DNA from 4 places in the Aggregatibacter sp. genome. Region 2 is predicted to be linked to each of the others. Evidence: riboswitches for the same ligand, from Rfam matches in the RefSeq annotation. Region 2 holds a riboswitch; each other region holds the start of a gene.
The links. A riboswitch is a leader RNA that binds a small molecule or an ion and turns the genes downstream of it on or off. The one in region 2 is predicted to bind thiamine pyrophosphate.
Positions count from the first base shown of each region.

Region 1: it holds a riboswitch for thiamine pyrophosphate, as region 2 does, so the genes downstream of both, thiD (bifunctional hydroxymethylpyrimidine kinase/phosphomethylpyrimidine kinase) here and ACO5E4_RS00385 (ABC transporter ATP-binding protein) in region 2, are expected to answer to the same signal.
Region 3: it holds a riboswitch for thiamine pyrophosphate, as region 2 does, so the genes downstream of both, thiE (thiamine phosphate synthase) here and ACO5E4_RS00385 (ABC transporter ATP-binding protein) in region 2, are expected to answer to the same signal.
Region 4: it holds a riboswitch for thiamine pyrophosphate, as region 2 does, so the genes downstream of both, ACO5E4_RS06930 (ABC transporter substrate-binding protein) here and ACO5E4_RS00385 (ABC transporter ATP-binding protein) in region 2, are expected to answer to the same signal.

Region 1 is NZ_DBHLAR010000010.1:46,196-50,124, forward strand. Features, by position in the region: gene thiP (thiamine/thiamine pyrophosphate ABC transporter permease ThiP) at 1-877, opposite strand, end outside; gene thiB (thiamine ABC transporter substrate binding subunit) at 886-1,890, opposite strand; gene thiD (bifunctional hydroxymethylpyrimidine kinase/phosphomethylpyrimidine kinase) at 1,912-2,721, opposite strand; TPP riboswitch at 2,849-2,936, opposite strand; gene glnE (bifunctional [glutamate--ammonia ligase]-adenylyl-L-tyrosine phosphorylase/[glutamate--ammonia-ligase] adenylyltransferase) at 3,081-3,929, shown strand, end outside.
Region 2 is NZ_DBHLAR010000002.1:2,108-6,036, reverse strand. Features, by position in the region: gene ispH (4-hydroxy-3-methylbut-2-enyl diphosphate reductase) at 1-801, opposite strand, end outside; gene lspA (signal peptidase II) at 798-1,298, opposite strand; TPP riboswitch at 1,476-1,563, shown strand; gene ACO5E4_RS00385 (ABC transporter ATP-binding protein) at 1,635-2,357, shown strand; gene ACO5E4_RS00380 (ABC transporter permease) at 2,354-3,100, shown strand; gene tenA (thiaminase II) at 3,109-3,756, shown strand; gene ACO5E4_RS00370 (ABC transporter substrate-binding protein) at 3,774-3,929, shown strand, end outside.
Region 3 is NZ_DBHLAR010000011.1:181,633-185,561, forward strand. Features, by position in the region: gene eno (phosphopyruvate hydratase) at 1-171, opposite strand, end outside; gene thiE (thiamine phosphate synthase) at 373-1,035, opposite strand; TPP riboswitch at 1,094-1,193, opposite strand; gene pyrG (glutamine hydrolyzing CTP synthase) at 1,336-2,970, opposite strand; gene brnQ (branched-chain amino acid transport system II carrier protein) at 3,198-3,929, shown strand, end outside.
Region 4 is NZ_DBHLAR010000009.1:41,611-45,539, reverse strand. Features, by position in the region: gene ACO5E4_RS06940 (EmrA/EmrK family multidrug efflux transporter periplasmic adaptor subunit) at 1-820, shown strand, start outside; gene ACO5E4_RS06935 (DHA2 family efflux MFS transporter permease subunit) at 833-2,347, shown strand; TPP riboswitch at 2,415-2,517, shown strand; gene ACO5E4_RS06930 (ABC transporter substrate-binding protein) at 2,601-3,656, shown strand; gene ACO5E4_RS06925 (helix-turn-helix domain-containing protein) at 3,810-3,929, shown strand, end outside.

The DNA of each region.
Region 1 (3,929 bases), on a different contig from region 2:
ATGGGCTCAGCCAACGATACGGGCTACTTAACGTGGTTTGTGAAGTGTTATTGAACAGACTGCTAAACGTAAATAGCAACAAACAAAACATAAACTGCAACAAGGCAAACACTGCCGCTTTCGGCAAATCAAATTCAAATAAAATCGCCTGATAAATCGCCGTTTCTAGCGTGGTATATTGCGGCCCACCACCTAAGGTGAGCACCACCGTAAAACTGGTAAAACAGAGCATAAAAATCAAGCTGAAAGTCGGCAACATCTGGCGACGCAGTGCATGCCATTCCACCAATCGCACAAAACGCCAACCACGAATATTCAGTTGTGCCGCCAACTGATGCTGTTCATAAGGAATGCTTTCCAAACTTTGTAAAAACAGTTTGGTTGCCAGCGGAATGTTAAAAAAAAGATGCGCAATTAAAATCCCTGACAAGCCGTAAATGCTGCCCGTCCAAGTGCGGTCAAAAAAATGCAAGATTTGTGCAATCCAACCGGAGGCACCATAAATGCCAATTAAGCCGAAAATCGCCACCAACACCGGCAACACAAAAGTGAGTGACATGATTTTCAGCAAAAAGGATTTGCCGACAAATTCCACATAATAAAAAGCACGAGCGAGTAGCACACCGAAGAACAGGGATAACAACGCAGAAAGTAACGCTTGCCCGAAGCTAAACGCAATAACGTGATGCAAATAGCGATCGGCAAAGAACTGTTGCCACTGAAATTCAGTGCCCTGCGCCAACACGGCATGCATGGCAAAGCCATAAAGCAACGAAATCAGCAAAATAACGCTAACTCCGCCCACATAATGACGCGGGCGGAATTGCGGGCTAGAAAAAAATAAGCGGGTAAACAATGAACGAGACAACCAAAACATCGTTCAACTTATTTAGTTAATGTGGTTTGCCATTGATTAATCCAACTCCGCAACGTTTCTGGGCTAATATTGGAGGTATTCAAAAAAGACTGCTTCAACACAGTTTCTTTTAGGGCATCAAAGTGCGGTTCAACCGGCGCTTGGATCACCGGGAACATCACGTTTGCCGTGACAATCGGCTTTTGCGCTTCCGGTGTCAGTAAAAAATCCATGAAATGATCAGCACATTGATTTTTATGCTCTGCGATTCGCGCTGCCAATTCTACTTGCATCACATTGCCTTCAGCAAACGTGGTTGCCGCATAATTCTCTTTATTTTCAAATAATTGATGGTATAACGGCGAAGTGGTGTAACTTAATACGACATCTGCCTCCCCTTTCAAGAATGCGCCGTAAGTGTCAGACCAGCCCTTGCCCACCGTAACTGTGTGTTTGGCAAGTTGTTGCCAGGCTTGCGCCACTTGGTCTGCCGGATAAACCGTATTCATCCACACTAACAACCCCCGTCCCACGCTGCTGGTGCGCGGATCTTGATAGATCACACGTAAATCTTCACGCTCTACCAATTCTTTTAGGCTTTTCGGTGGATTTTTCACTTTATTTTTGTCATAGACAAAGGCGTATGTGCCGAAATCGTAAGGCAAGAACGTGTTATCCGTCCATTGATTTGGCAAAGAAAGTTGGCTTAAGTCGATGCTATTTGAATCAAATAATTGGCTTTTTTTCGCTTCATCCAATACAAAATTATCCAAGCCTAACACGATATCCGCTTTGGTTTTATGCCCTTCCAGACGCACGCGGTTAAACAACGTGCCGCCGCTTTCAAATGGCATATAATTCACCTTGCAAAGTGGGAATTGCTGTTCAAATGCTTGTTTTATTTTCGGGCCGGCGCCCCAATCAGACGTAAAAGAATCGTAAGTATAAATATTCACGGTTTCTTCATAATGATTCGCCAATGCGGTGCCGGCGCATAAAGAAAGTGCGGTCAAAATTAACGTTGTTTTTTTCATGTGTCTGTTCCTCAGTCTAAATTACATTTTATTTTGATAAGCCCAATGATTAGTTGGCCCATGTCCATGACCGATATTTAACGGATGGCTGATTGCCGCCGTAATGTAGTCTTTTGCGGTTTTAATCGCCTGTTCCACGGAAACGCCTTTGGCAAGCTCCGCCGTCATACAAGCGGAGAACGTGCAACCCGTACCATGGGTTTGCGCTGTCGCATAACGTGGACTTTCTAAAGTAAATTGCACATCAGGGGTAAAAACCCAATCGCGACATACCGCACTTTGTGAATGCGCGCTGTGTCCGCCTTTAATCACCACCGTTTTCACACCTCGTTCCTGTAAAATTTTCGCCGCGTGTTGCGCCGTTTGATCGTCCATGACCTCCACGCCTGTCAGAGCCTTGGCTTCCGGCAAGTTCGGCGTAATCACATCTGCTAACGGCAATAAAAATGTATTCAAAGAATCGACCGCACTTTGTTGCAACAACGGCGCACCGCCTTTGGCGATCATAACAGGATCTAACACCAACGTACCGAAGTGATACTGATTTAATGCCTCAGCGACACATTCGATAATCTCTGCTGTGCCTAACATACCGATTTTAAAGGCGCTAATCGTGAAATCATCAGCAATCGCTTTCAGCTGGCTTTGAATAGTTTGAAGGGGGATGGCGTGAATATCAAAGACGCCTAAGGTGTTTTGCGCCGTGACGGCCGTAATCACCGAAGTACCAAACACACCTCGCATTTGAAATGTTTTTAAATCTGCCTGAATTCCGGCGCCACCACCGCTATCTGACCCAGCAATGGTCAACGCTTGCGCGACTTTACTCATAACGTCCTCCGCCATTTACCGGCACAGAACGACAAAACTCATATTGCATCATTGTTCCTTTTTTAATGAAAAAAGATAATCAGCAATAATGACGAATGAAGAAGATGTGGAGAAAAAGAAAGGAAGTATGATTTTCTCGTTAGTTTCCTACGTCAGTATTAACTGTATCAGGTTCACGGGTATGATCTCAGCACAAAGCACCCCGACTAATAACGAGATTCAGTCTATCTATTTTGCTGAGGAAGGGCAAGGAGATTGTAATATATCGACACATAGTCGTCCGAAGTTGGCTGTTTCTCCCCTGAAATTTCCCCTATTTCATGCTAAAGTTTATGCACCATTTTTCATAAGGATTCACTATGTCTTTTGTTGCTCAATTTGCCGATAAACTCCGTTCTCTCGCCGAGGTTTTAATTCACTCTTTTCCGGAAAAATTCGATTCCACCTTGTTTGAACAAATCGAACAACAAAGAGAAGATCCCACAACGAATATCGGGCAAATGGCGGTGGCGGTGGCGATGTCGGATTTTGTGGCGGAGGCGTGGCAGAAACAGCCTGCGTTTTTAGCAAAATGTTGGGAAAAACTACCGCACTTTGAGGACTGTGACCAGTACGCCGAGCGGTTGGACGAGGTGTTACAGCATGTGCAAACGGAAGAACAGTTTTATCGAGAATTACGTCTGTTTCGCGCCCGTGAAATGGTGAAGCTGAGTGTTTGCCAAAGTCTCAATTTTGCCACGGTGGAACAGGTTTTTATTCGCTTGTCACAACTGGCGGAAAGTCTGATTATTGGTGCGCGCGATTGGCTTTATGTGCGGGCTTGTGAAGAAATGGGTACACCGATGGATGCGCAGGGCAACGCGCAGCAGTTATATATTCTCGGCATGGGTAAACTGGGCGGTTTTGAACTGAATTTTTCTTCCGACATTGATTTGATTTTTACTTATCCAAGCCAAGGGGAAACCGTGGGGGCGCGCCGAAGCGTAGATAATGCGAAGTTTTTCACCCGTTTGGGGCAACGCTTGATTAACGCGTTGGATCAATACACTGCCGATGGCTTTGTGTACCGCACGGATATGCGTTTACGTCCCTTTGGCGACAGCGGCGCGCTGGCACTCAGTTTTAACGCCATGGAACAGTATTATCAGGATCAAGGACGCGATTGGGAACGTTACGCCATGATCAAAGGTCGCATTTTAGGTGCGCAA
Region 2 (3,929 bases):
CCCTGCAGTGACACCAATGGTTTGTACGCCGTTAAACCAATCCAGCTGAATATCATTGGGATCATCAATTAACTTAGACGCCACCCCCATTCGAGAAGCCAACTCTGCCAAACGGTTAGAGTTAGAGGAATTTTTGGAGCCGACCACGACCACTAAATCCGATTGTTTTGCCAGTTCGCGCACCGCTTGTTGACGATTGGTTGTAGCATAACAAATGTCGTTTTTATGTGGACCTTGAATCGCAGGGTATTTTTCTTTTAATGCACTGATGGTGTCCGCCGTGTCATCTAAAGACAGCGTGGTTTGTGTCATAAAGGTTAAATCATCGTTGTGGCTTACGGGGAGATTAGCGATATCCTCAATACTTTCAATGAGATAAATGCCACCTTCGTGATTGCTATATTGCCCCATGGTGCCTTCCACTTCCGGGTGACCTTTATGCCCGATGAGAATCGCTTTCGTGCCTTTTCTACTGGCGCGCGCCACCTGCATATGTACTTTGGTCACCAACGGACAAGTGGCATCAAAGACTTTCAAGCGGCGATCTTTGGCTTCTTGACGTACTGCTTGAGACACTCCGTGGGCGGAGAAAATGACTATCGCGCCGTCCGGCACTTCACTCAGTTCTTCGACAAAAATGGCACCGCGTTCACGTAATCCATTCACCACGAAGCGATTATGCACCACTTCATGACGGACATAAATCGGCGCACCGTGAATTTCCAACGCCAGCTCAACAATACTGATGGCACGATCGACGCCGGCACAAAAACCGCGTGGGTTGGCTAAAATTATCTTCATTTTTGACCGCTCTTTTGTTTGTTCTTATCACCTTTAAAGGCATCTAATGCCAGTAAACCGGCGCCGATACAAATGGCAATATCCGCCACATTAAACACCGGATAATGATAAATATCCCAATAAAAATCAAAGAAATCCACCACAAAACCGTTGTAGGCACGATCGACCATATTGGCAAGTGCACCACCAATAATGAGCGCGTAGGCGGCATTTTGTAATGTTTGATTGGCACGATTTTTCTTCATGAAATATGCCAGCATAAGGGAAATACCTATCGCCAACAGAATAAAGAAATATTTTTGCCAACCATCGTGATCCGCCAAAAAGCTGAATGCCGCGCCATAATTGCGCACATAAGTGAGATTAAACACCGGCAGAACATTCACGCTTTCATACAAATCAAATTTTTGTACCACAATGTACTTTGTCAGCAAATCAAGCAAAAAAGCGACCGCACTTAGCCAGAGAAAAGAGAGCCCGGATTTGTGTTGGGACATAATATTTCCTAAATAAAATCATGATCAAAATTAGGTCGCCATTCTAGCACAAGGCAAGGTTTTATACAGAAAAACTGATTTGGAACATCATGAAAGAACAGAATTTCTCTATGATGGAGATCACAAAATTGAACAGCACAATTTGTTTTTCCAGCTCTTTTTCGATAGACTCTGCGCTATTATTAGTCGGGGTGCCATTGGCTGAGATAATACCCGTGAACCTGAAACAGTTAACACTGACGTAGGAAACTAAATCATGTCCATATCGCTATTCTTTTTAAAAACATTCTTAAAATCCACCGCACTTTTCTGCCTCTCGCGCTAAGTTAGCCTGCGATGCATTGTCTCGATATACAACATCTGTGCTTGCAATTAGATCACAAGCCGTTGTTTGTCGATCTCCATTTTTGCGTAGAACAAGGAGAATGGGTTGTGTTGCTCGGGCGCTCCGGTGTGGGGAAATCCACTTTATTACGCGCCATTGCGGGGTTAGAACAATCCGCAATTACCCAAGGGCATATCCAATTTGCTCCTCACATCAAAGCGGCTTGGTTGGCACAGCAAGACAGTTTGTTTCCCTGGCTTTCCGTGTTGGATAACGTGCAGTTGGCACAGCACCTCCACGGTCAGAAAAATACTAAAACCCAAGAGAAAGCCAAAGAACTATTACATGCCGTCGGCATGGCAGATCATTGGCATAAACCTTGCTATCAGCTTTCCGGTGGTCAACGGCAACGGGTGGCACTGGCGCGTACCTTAATGCAAGATGCCGATTTAATTTTAATGGACGAACCCTTTTCTGCCTTGGATGCAGTCACCCGTTTACAGTTACAAAATCTCGCCTGCGAACTGCTACAAGGAAAAACCGTGATTTTGGTGACCCATGATCCACAAGAAGCTATTCGTTTAGGGGAAAAAATTTATGTATTACAAGGACAACCGGTGCAAATAAAACAGGTCGCTCAATTAGATCCCATAAAGCCCCATCAGCTTCACCTAGAGGCACTGTGGGCGCTACAAAATAGACTTATCGAACAACTAATGGCGGAGCCAACATGAAGAAAATCGCCCGTCTCATTTTATTAAGCGCTCTGTTAATTTCGTTATGGCAAGGCATCATTAGTCTGTTTGATGTGCCACCCTACTTATTGCCTGCCCCATTCTCCGTATGGCAACGATTAATAACGCAAGCAGACTTGCTGTTTATGCATGCCCAAATTACGTTGTTGGAAATTCTGTTAGGCTTAGTTTTCGGTTTTCTATTCGGACTATCTTCTGCGCTACTGATCACCCTTTCCCGCAAAATCTCGGCTTTCTTAATGCCATTATTAGTGATTTCACAAGCCATTCCGGTGTTTGCCATCGCGCCACTGCTCGTATTATGGCTCGGTTATGGCATGGCATCCAAAATCACCATGGCGATTTTGATTATCTATTTTCCCGTCACGGCGGCCTGCTATGACGGCCTACGCAACACGCCGAAACCATGGCTTCAACTTGCCCAAACCTTACGTATTTCACCGGCAGCGATGCTATTGAAAGTCCGTTTACCTGCGGCGTTGCCCGCATTAGCGTCAGGATTACGCATTGCCGTCTCCATTGCGCCCATTGGCGCCATTGTGGGGGAATGGGTCGGTTCTTCGGAAGGATTAGGCTATTTAATGTTGCAAGCCAATGCCCGAATGCAAATCGACTTGATGTTTGCGGCACTCTTTTTACTTTTGCTCATGGCGCTTTGCCTTTATTTCGTCGTGGATAAATTACTGCGTAAAGCTCTGCCGTGGGTCAGTTATGTGCATTAGGAGGAAAAATGCTCAACCAACTGATTAAAAACGCCCAGCCTTATTGGCAACAGTATGTAGAACATGACTTTGTCAAACAATTGGCCTGTGGCACCTTGCCGCCCGAATGCTTTCGTCATTATTTAAAGCAGGATTACCTTTACCTGTTTCATTACAGCCGTGCTTTTGCGTTAGCTATCTTTAAAGCCAAAAACTTTAGCCAAATGGAAATACCTCGAAAAAGCCTTGAAAGTATTTGTCAGGAAATTCAATTGCATTTGGCCTATTGCCAACAATGGGGCATCAGTGAAGCGGAAATATTTTCCACCCAAGAAAGCGCCGCCTGTGTTGCCTATACCCGCTATTTATTGGATTGCGGTGCTACCGGCGGTTTAGCGGAAATTTATGCGGCCATCACGCCTTGTGCCGTAGGCTACGCACAAATTGCACGCGATATCACAGAAAACTACCCGCACTTAGCCAATAATCCGTATCAAACCTGGATCGATACCTATGCTTCGGAGGCTTTTCAGCAAGAAGCGGAAGAAACATCCGCTTTTTTGACCGCACTTTGTGCCGACTTTACCCCAACCCAACAAAATCATATGCAACACATCTTTACAACGGCCACCCGCATGGAAATTGCCTTTTGGCAAATGGGGCTGGATCTCACTTAACCACAAAAGGAGCTACAATGAAAAAACACATTCTTTCAACATTGATTATCGGCGTGCTTTCGCTTAGCGTTCAGGCGGCAGAAAAACAAAAACTGTCTTTAATGCTGGATTGGTTTGTCAACCCGGATCACGCAGCGTTGATCGTTGCACAGCAAAAAGGCTTTTTTGCCGAG
Region 3 (3,929 bases), on a different contig from region 2:
AGATTTGTCGCCGTCACGTAATTCTAAGGCTTCACGAGAACCGGTCGATGCACCTGATGGCGCCGCAGCAAGACCGACGAATCCGCCTTCTAAATGCACTTCGGCTTCCACTGTTGGGTTACCACGAGAGTCGATAATTTCGCGACCAATGACTTTAACGATTTTTGCCATTTTATTTTCCTCATTAAGTTAATTAAAACGGGTTAGTTTGCTCTAAAAACGTCGGTATCATAAAGCTATTTTGTTCTTTTGTCTTGCAAAAACTACTGACAAATTGATTTTACGCCATGTTTTCCGTCATCTTAAGTGCGGTTCAATTTTAAGATAAATTTTTCGCGCTATTTCACCATCAATGTAAACGAAAATGCGCCATTATTCGGCAAAATATTGCAGTAAATTTTTCACCGCACTTTGCCAGTCTTGTGCCTTGGTGACGGCAGAAATCACAGCAATGCTGCCCACTCCGGTGGGTAAAATATCAGGAAAATGCGAAGCACAAATACCCCCGATGGCGACGGTCGGTATCTTACCTACGTTTTTCACCTGTGCCGCTAAATTGGCAATGCCTTGAGGCGATGAAGGCATCGCTTTGGTTTGCGTTGGGAAAATATGCCCGAGGGCAATATAGGACGGACGCAACGGTAACACCAGATCGACTTCTTCCTGGTTGTGGGTGGAAACACCGAGACGCAGTCCCGCTTGTTGGATGGCGTTTAAATCGGCCGTGAGTAGATCCTCTTGCCCAAGATGGACGCCGTAAGCCTGATACTTAATTGCCAACTGCCAAAAATCATCTACAAATAACCGTACTTGATGCTGTTTGGCTAAGGCAATGCAGCGGGCGATTTCCTCTTCTGCTTGTTCCGCTGAGCGATCTTTAATGCGAATTTGCAAGGTTTTCACTCCGGCGTGAATGAGCCGTTCAACCCATTCATAACTGTCCAAGATAACATACAATCCCAACTTAAATTCAGTGGGCGCAAAAGGGGCGTTGGGTGGGGTTATTTCTGATAAATGAGACACGGCTTCCGACATGGTAATCTCCGATAAGGTGAAGAAAAAGTGGCTTGTGTAGAAGGCGTGATGAAATGCAAACTGGTGGTAACTTGTTCCCTACGTGGGGATTAACCCACAGGTTCCACGGATCTCGCGTTCATTGCGATCTCAGCCTTCCGGCACTCCGACAAGAGGGTTTCAATATAGTGAAAGGCAAGAGTCATAACAAGGGGATAAGCCATTTTTTGTGAAGTGGATCACGGAGAGTAAACAAAAAGTGCGGTCAAAAATCTAAGAGTTTTTCTGACCGCACTTTTATTTCAATTTTTCAGAAAGCCGTTAGTCGGATTTTTTCTGATTGGTTTTTGCCGCTTTCACAAAGCCTTCGAATAATGGATGCCCATCACGTGGCGTGGAGGTGAATTCCGGGTGGAATTGGCAAGCAACAAACCAAGGGTGATTAGGCACTTCAATAATTTCCACCAGTTTTTTATCGGCGGATAAACCGGTCACTTTCAAGCCGGCTTTTTCGATTTGTGGAAGCAAGACATTATTAACTTCGTAACGGTGACGATGACGCTCTTCGATAGTTTCAGCACCATATAATTTGCGTGCTAAACTGCCTTCTACTAAATGGCATTTTTGTGCGCCAAGACGCATGGTGCCACCTAAATCAGATTCATCGCTGCGGACTTCCGTATTGCCTTCTGCATTTTGCCATTCGGTAATTAATCCCACCACAGGTTGTTCACAAGTGCGGTCAAATTCGGAAGAGTTTGCATGGCTCATGCCGGCAACATTACGAGCAAATTCGATTAACGCCACTTGCATGCCTAAGCAAATGCCTAAATACGGAATGTTGTTTTCACGGGCATATTGGGCAGTCAGAATTTTGCCTTCAACACCGCGATAGCCGAAGCCACCCGGCACTAAAATACCGTCTAAACCTTTTAAGATGTCTACGCCTTTGGTTTCCACATCCTGTGAGTCGATGTATTTGATGTTGACGTTCAAGCGATTTTTCAAACCGGCGTGTTTTAACGCTTCGTTTACGGATTTATAGGCATCAGGCAATTCGGTGTATTTACCTACCATCCCAATGGTGACATCGCCTGTCGGGTTGGCTTGTTGATACAACACTTGTTCCCATTCAGATAAATCGGCTTCCGGACAAGTTAAGTGGAAACGATTGCAAATAAAATCATCCAATCCTTGAGATTTCAAGAGTGCCGGAATTTGGTAAATGGAAGACACATCTTTCAATGAAATCACGGCGCGTTCCGGCACGTTACAGAATAACGCGATTTTCGCGCGTTCATTCGGTGGAATCATGCGGTCGGAACGGCAAATTAGCACATCCGGTTGAATCCCGATGGACAACAATTCTTTCACGGAATGTTGCGTCGGTTTGGTTTTGACTTCGCCGGCGGTCGGAATATAAGGAACAAGCGTTAAATGCATGAAAATCGTGCGTTCACGTCCCACTTGTACGGCAAGTTGGCGCAAGGCTTCCAAGAACGGGAGGGATTCGATATCGCCCACGGTGCCACCTACTTCTACGATGGCCACATCATGCCCTGCGGCGCCATCAATCACGCGCGCTTTAATTTCGTTGGTAATGTGTGGAATCACTTGAATGGTCGCGCCGAGATAGTCACCGCGACGCTCTTTGCGTAACACTTCGGAATAGATTTTACCGGTCGTGAAGTTGTTACGCTTGGTCATTTTGGTGCGAATAAAACGCTCATAATGGCCTAAATCTAAATCGGTTTCTGCACCGTCTTGGGTCACGAAAACTTCACCGTGCTGGGTTGGGCTCATGGTGCCCGGATCGACGTTGATATAAGGGTCAAGTTTCATAATCGTGACGTTTAAACCACGCGCTTCTAAGATTGCCGCAAGTGATGCCGCTGCAATGCCTTTACCAAGCGAAGAAACTACGCCGCCTGTGACGAAAATATAATTGGTAGCCATAAGAAACCTATTTGTTGCTATTGGGATGGATGGAAAATTAGGATAAATATAATCTATCAAGACGGGAGCGTAGTTTACAACAAAGGCAGAATGAACTCAATTGCCGGGCTTGCGGATTTGACAGAAAGTGCGGTGGAAAAATATCACACTTTTTTATGTTTTATTACGAAATTCGCCATTTTTGGTGTAAAATCCGCCGAATTTTTATAACAAAAGAGAAATTTATTATGTTTTCACGTAAAGATATTATTGTTTTGGGTATGATGATTTTTGCCCTGTTTTTAGGGGCGGGAAACATTATTTTTCCACCGATGGAAGGTTACACTGCGGGACAACATTGGGCGACAGCGGCATTAGGTTTTGTAGTGACTGGCGTGTTAATGCCATTTATCACCTTAGTGTTAGTGTCTGTTTTAGGACGTGGCGAAGAACTCACTCGCGACCTACCCAAATGGGTGGAAGTTTTGTTTTTAGCCACCTTATATTTAGTTATCGGTTCTACGTTTGCGATGCCACGAATTACCAACGTAGCCTATGAAATGGCGTTAGTGCCGTTAGAGATTGTCACAGATACACCGACAAATCACCTGATTTTTGCCGTGGTCTTTAACATTATTGCTATGTTATTCATGCTAAAACCAAACACCATTATTTCCAGCGTGGGCAAATTTATGACCCCGGCCTTATTGGTGTTACTGGTCGTAGTGACCGTGACAGTCTTTATGTCTCCCTTGTCTGACATTGCTGCACCAAGCAAAAGTTATGCGGACAGCTCAGCGTTGACCACCGGTTTAATTAGTGGTTATCAAACCATGGATGTCTTGGCGGCAATTGCTTTCGGCGGCATTGTTGCCCGTGCGTTAAGTGCGAAAAACATCACTGAACCGAAAAAAATCATGCGTTACACTATTTCTGCCGGCTGCATTTCAGTGGTTTTATTAGCCGCACTTTATTTTTCT
Region 4 (3,929 bases), on a different contig from region 2:
TGGCTACACCGTGAAACAACTGGAAGCAACGGTTCAAGCCAACCAAACGGCGTTGACGAAAGCACAAGGCGATTTAGTGCGCCGTGAACAGTTAGGAAAAAGCGGAGCGATTGATAAAGAATCGCTACAACACGCCAGAGAAGCGGTAATGACAGCGGAAGCCAACTTAAACGCCGTGAAAAACCAACTTGCTGCCAATAAATCCTTATTAATGAATGTGCCTCTGAAAGAGCAGCCGGAAATTCAAAAAGCCATCAGTTCGGTCAAACAGGCGTGGCTCAATTTGCAACGCACGAAAATCACCAGCCCGGTCGATGGCTATGTGGCACGCCGAAGCACACAAGTGGGACAAAAAGTTGCCGTGGGTAGTGCGCTAATGGCAATTATTTCCAACGAACAAATGTGGGTGGATGCCAATTTCAAAGAAACACAATTAAAAGATATGCGAATCGGGCAACCGGTGAAATTATCCTTTGATTTATACGGTCATGATGTGAAATTTGATGGCAAAGTAGAAGGTATCGAAATGGGAACCGGCAGCGCATTTTCTTTGCTCCCTGCCCAGAATGCCACCGGTAACTGGATCAAAGTGGTGCAACGTGTGCCTGTACGTATCAGCTTAGATGCACAACAAATCGCTAACTACCCGTTGCGTATGGGCTTATCTACCTTGGTTGAAGTGAATATTTCAGATACCCGTGGTGAAATGTTATCGCAACAAAAACGTACTGCGCCGCTCTATTCCACCAATACGTTGAATTATGATCAAAGTGCGGTGGAAAATCTCATCGAAAAAATTATTCGCGACAATACAAACTAAGGTTTGCCCATCATGCAAAAACCTATTGAAGGTGCTGCCCTTGGCATCATTACGTTAGCGCTGTCTCTTGCCACGTTCATGCAAGTATTGGATTCCACCATTGCAAACGTGGCGATCCCCACGATTTCGGGCGATCTCGGCGCATCGTTCAGCCAAGGCACTTGGGTGATTACCTCTTTCGGCGTCGCCAATGCGATTTCTATTCCGATTACCGGCTGGCTTGCCAAACGTTTTGGGGAAGTAAAATTATTCCTCATTTCCACCGCACTTTTTGTTTTAGCCTCTTGGTTATGCGGCATTTCCCATAGCTTGGAAATGTTGATTCTATGCCGTATTTTCCAAGGATTAGCGGCAGGCCCGATTATTCCGCTGTCTCAGAGTTTGCTACTCAATAACTATCCTTCGGAAAAACGGGGCATGGCATTGGCATTTTGGGCAATGACCATTGTAGTTGCACCGATTTTCGGTCCCATTCTCGGTGGTTGGATCAGTGATAATTTACATTGGGGGTGGATCTTCTTTATTAATGTGCCCGTTGGACTGTTCATTATCAGTACCAGTTGGAAAATATTAATGCCACGAGAAAGTAAAATTCAGCACCAACCTATTGATACGGTGGGACTAGTCTTATTGGTGTTAGGCGTAGGCTGCTTGCAATTAATGCTGGATCAAGGACGTGAGCAGGATTGGTTTAACTCCACTGAAATCATTATCCTTGCCGTCATTTCCGCCGTAACCTTAACCGCGCTTGTCATTTGGGAACTGACGGACGACAACCCTGTGGTGGATATTTCCTTATTCAAGCAACGCAATTTCACTGTGGGCTGTTTATCCACCAGCTTGGCATTTTTAATTTACCTCGGCTCCGTCGTATTAATTCCCTTGTTGTTGCAACAGGTTTTTGGCTACACCGCCACTTGGGCCGGCTTAGCATCAGCGCCCGTAGGACTGTTCCCGATTTTGTTATCCCCTCTTATCGGTAAGTTTGGACATAAAATCGATATGCGTATTTTGGTGACCATCAGCTTTGTAGTCTATGCCGTTACCTTTTATTGGCGTGCCGTTACCTTTGAACCGGGCATGAGCTTTGCCGATGTGGCACTGCCGCAAATGGTACAAGGGTTAGCTGTTGCCTGTTTCTTCATGCCGCTCACCACCATTACGCTGTCTGATTTACCGGCGCACAAAATGGCCTCAGCTTCCAGTTTGTTTAACTTTTTGCGAACCCTCGCCGGTTCTATCGGCACTTCCCTTACTACATTCTTGTGGTATAACCGTGAAGCCGTTCACCACTCACAACTGACTGAAGCCATTACCCCGTATAACCCGAACGCACAACAGTATTACCAGATGATGGAGCGTTTTGGCATGGGCGAAGAACAAACCTCTTCTCTGCTTGCCCGTAACATTACATCGCAAGGGTTTATCATCGGCGCCAACGAGATTTTTTGGTTATCTGCCGTGCTGTTTTTGGTGTTATTTATATTGGTCTGGTTTGCCAAACCGCCTTTTGGAAACCGACATTAAAGTGCGGTCCCCAAAAGAAATATTTTTCACTTTTATTTACAAATCAATAACAAACGCCTATAGTAATGCGCGTTAGTCGGGGTGCTCCGTTAGCTTAAATAATGGAGCTGAGAAATACCCGTGAACCTGATACAGTTAGCACTGACGTAGGAAACTAATGCACTTCACTCTGCTTCCATGGCTTATTTCGGCCGATTTTCCCCGTTGAGTTGTTAGCTGGTTTTGTTTTTCAATCTCACCAAGGATTAACTCAATGACCAAGCTTTCTAAAAATTATTCTCCCCTAAAAACATCCTTAAAAACGACCGCACTTTGCTTACTCCCAATGCTGTTTTATACACACAACGCCCAAGCAGAAGGCAAACTGACCATTTATTGCAGCGTGCAAAATGTGACCTGCGAAAAAGTCACGAAACGCTTTGCCGAAAAATACAACGTGGATGCTCAATTTGTACGAAACAGCACCGGCACCGTGCTCGGTAAAATCAAAGCAGAAAAAGAAAATCCACAAGCCGATGTATGGTTTGGCGGCACATTTGAACCGCACTTACAAGCCGCCGACCAAGGTTTACTCGCGACATACCGCTCACCATTACAAAAAAACATCATGCCACAATTTAAGAAATTAATGGATGAACGAGGCGATTACACGTCGATCATCTACTTAATGGAAGTCGCCATCGGCGTGAATACGGAAAAATTAAAACAGCTCAATATTCCGGAGCCAAAATGCTTTGCCGATTTACTCAAACCGGAATTCAAAAATCAAATTCAATATGCCGATCCCCGCGTGTCCGGCACAGGCTATTCTTTTCTGACGACATTAGTGCAGCTTTGGGGCGAAGAAAAAGCGTTTGATTACTTGAAAAAACTCAATGCTAATGTGGCACAATATTCCAAAAGCGGCTTAGCTACCGGCAATTTAGCTACCGGTGAAGTAGGCGTTGATATTGCCTTTATGCATGGCTATGTACGTGAAAAAGACAAAGGCGCACCGGTAAAAGGCATTTTACCTTGTGAAGGCGTGGGCTACACATTAGGATCGGTAAGCATCATCAAAGGCGCACGTAATCTAGAAAATGCCAAACACTTCGTAGATTTCGTCCTTGATACCGAAGCTCAAGAAATCCCATGGCGGGAGTCCGACTCTTACCAGATCCCTGCCAACATCTATGCGAAAGCGTCCCCCAAAGCCAGCGATCCAAGCAAATTAAAATTATTGGATATTGACTTCATCCGCTTTGGCGCTGACGCGGAAAGCAAACGCTTAATTGAGCGTTGGGTTGAAACAGTCAAAGGAGAAAAATAGTTGAGAGAAAAGTGCGGTGGAAATTTTAATTATTTATAGTTTATATCGCTCAAGATATAAAACATAAATTATACTTTACAAGATATAAAACAAACTTTATACTTCATAGCGTATAAAATAATTTCTATACGCTATAGCGTATGAGGAGTCACCATGGTTATCACCACCGCAAAAATGCTTTCTCATGTAATTCGTGAATTTCGCTATCAAGGCGATCTGTCACAAACTGATGTTGCTAAACTCGCCGGAACGACCCAAGCTAGAATTTCAGCG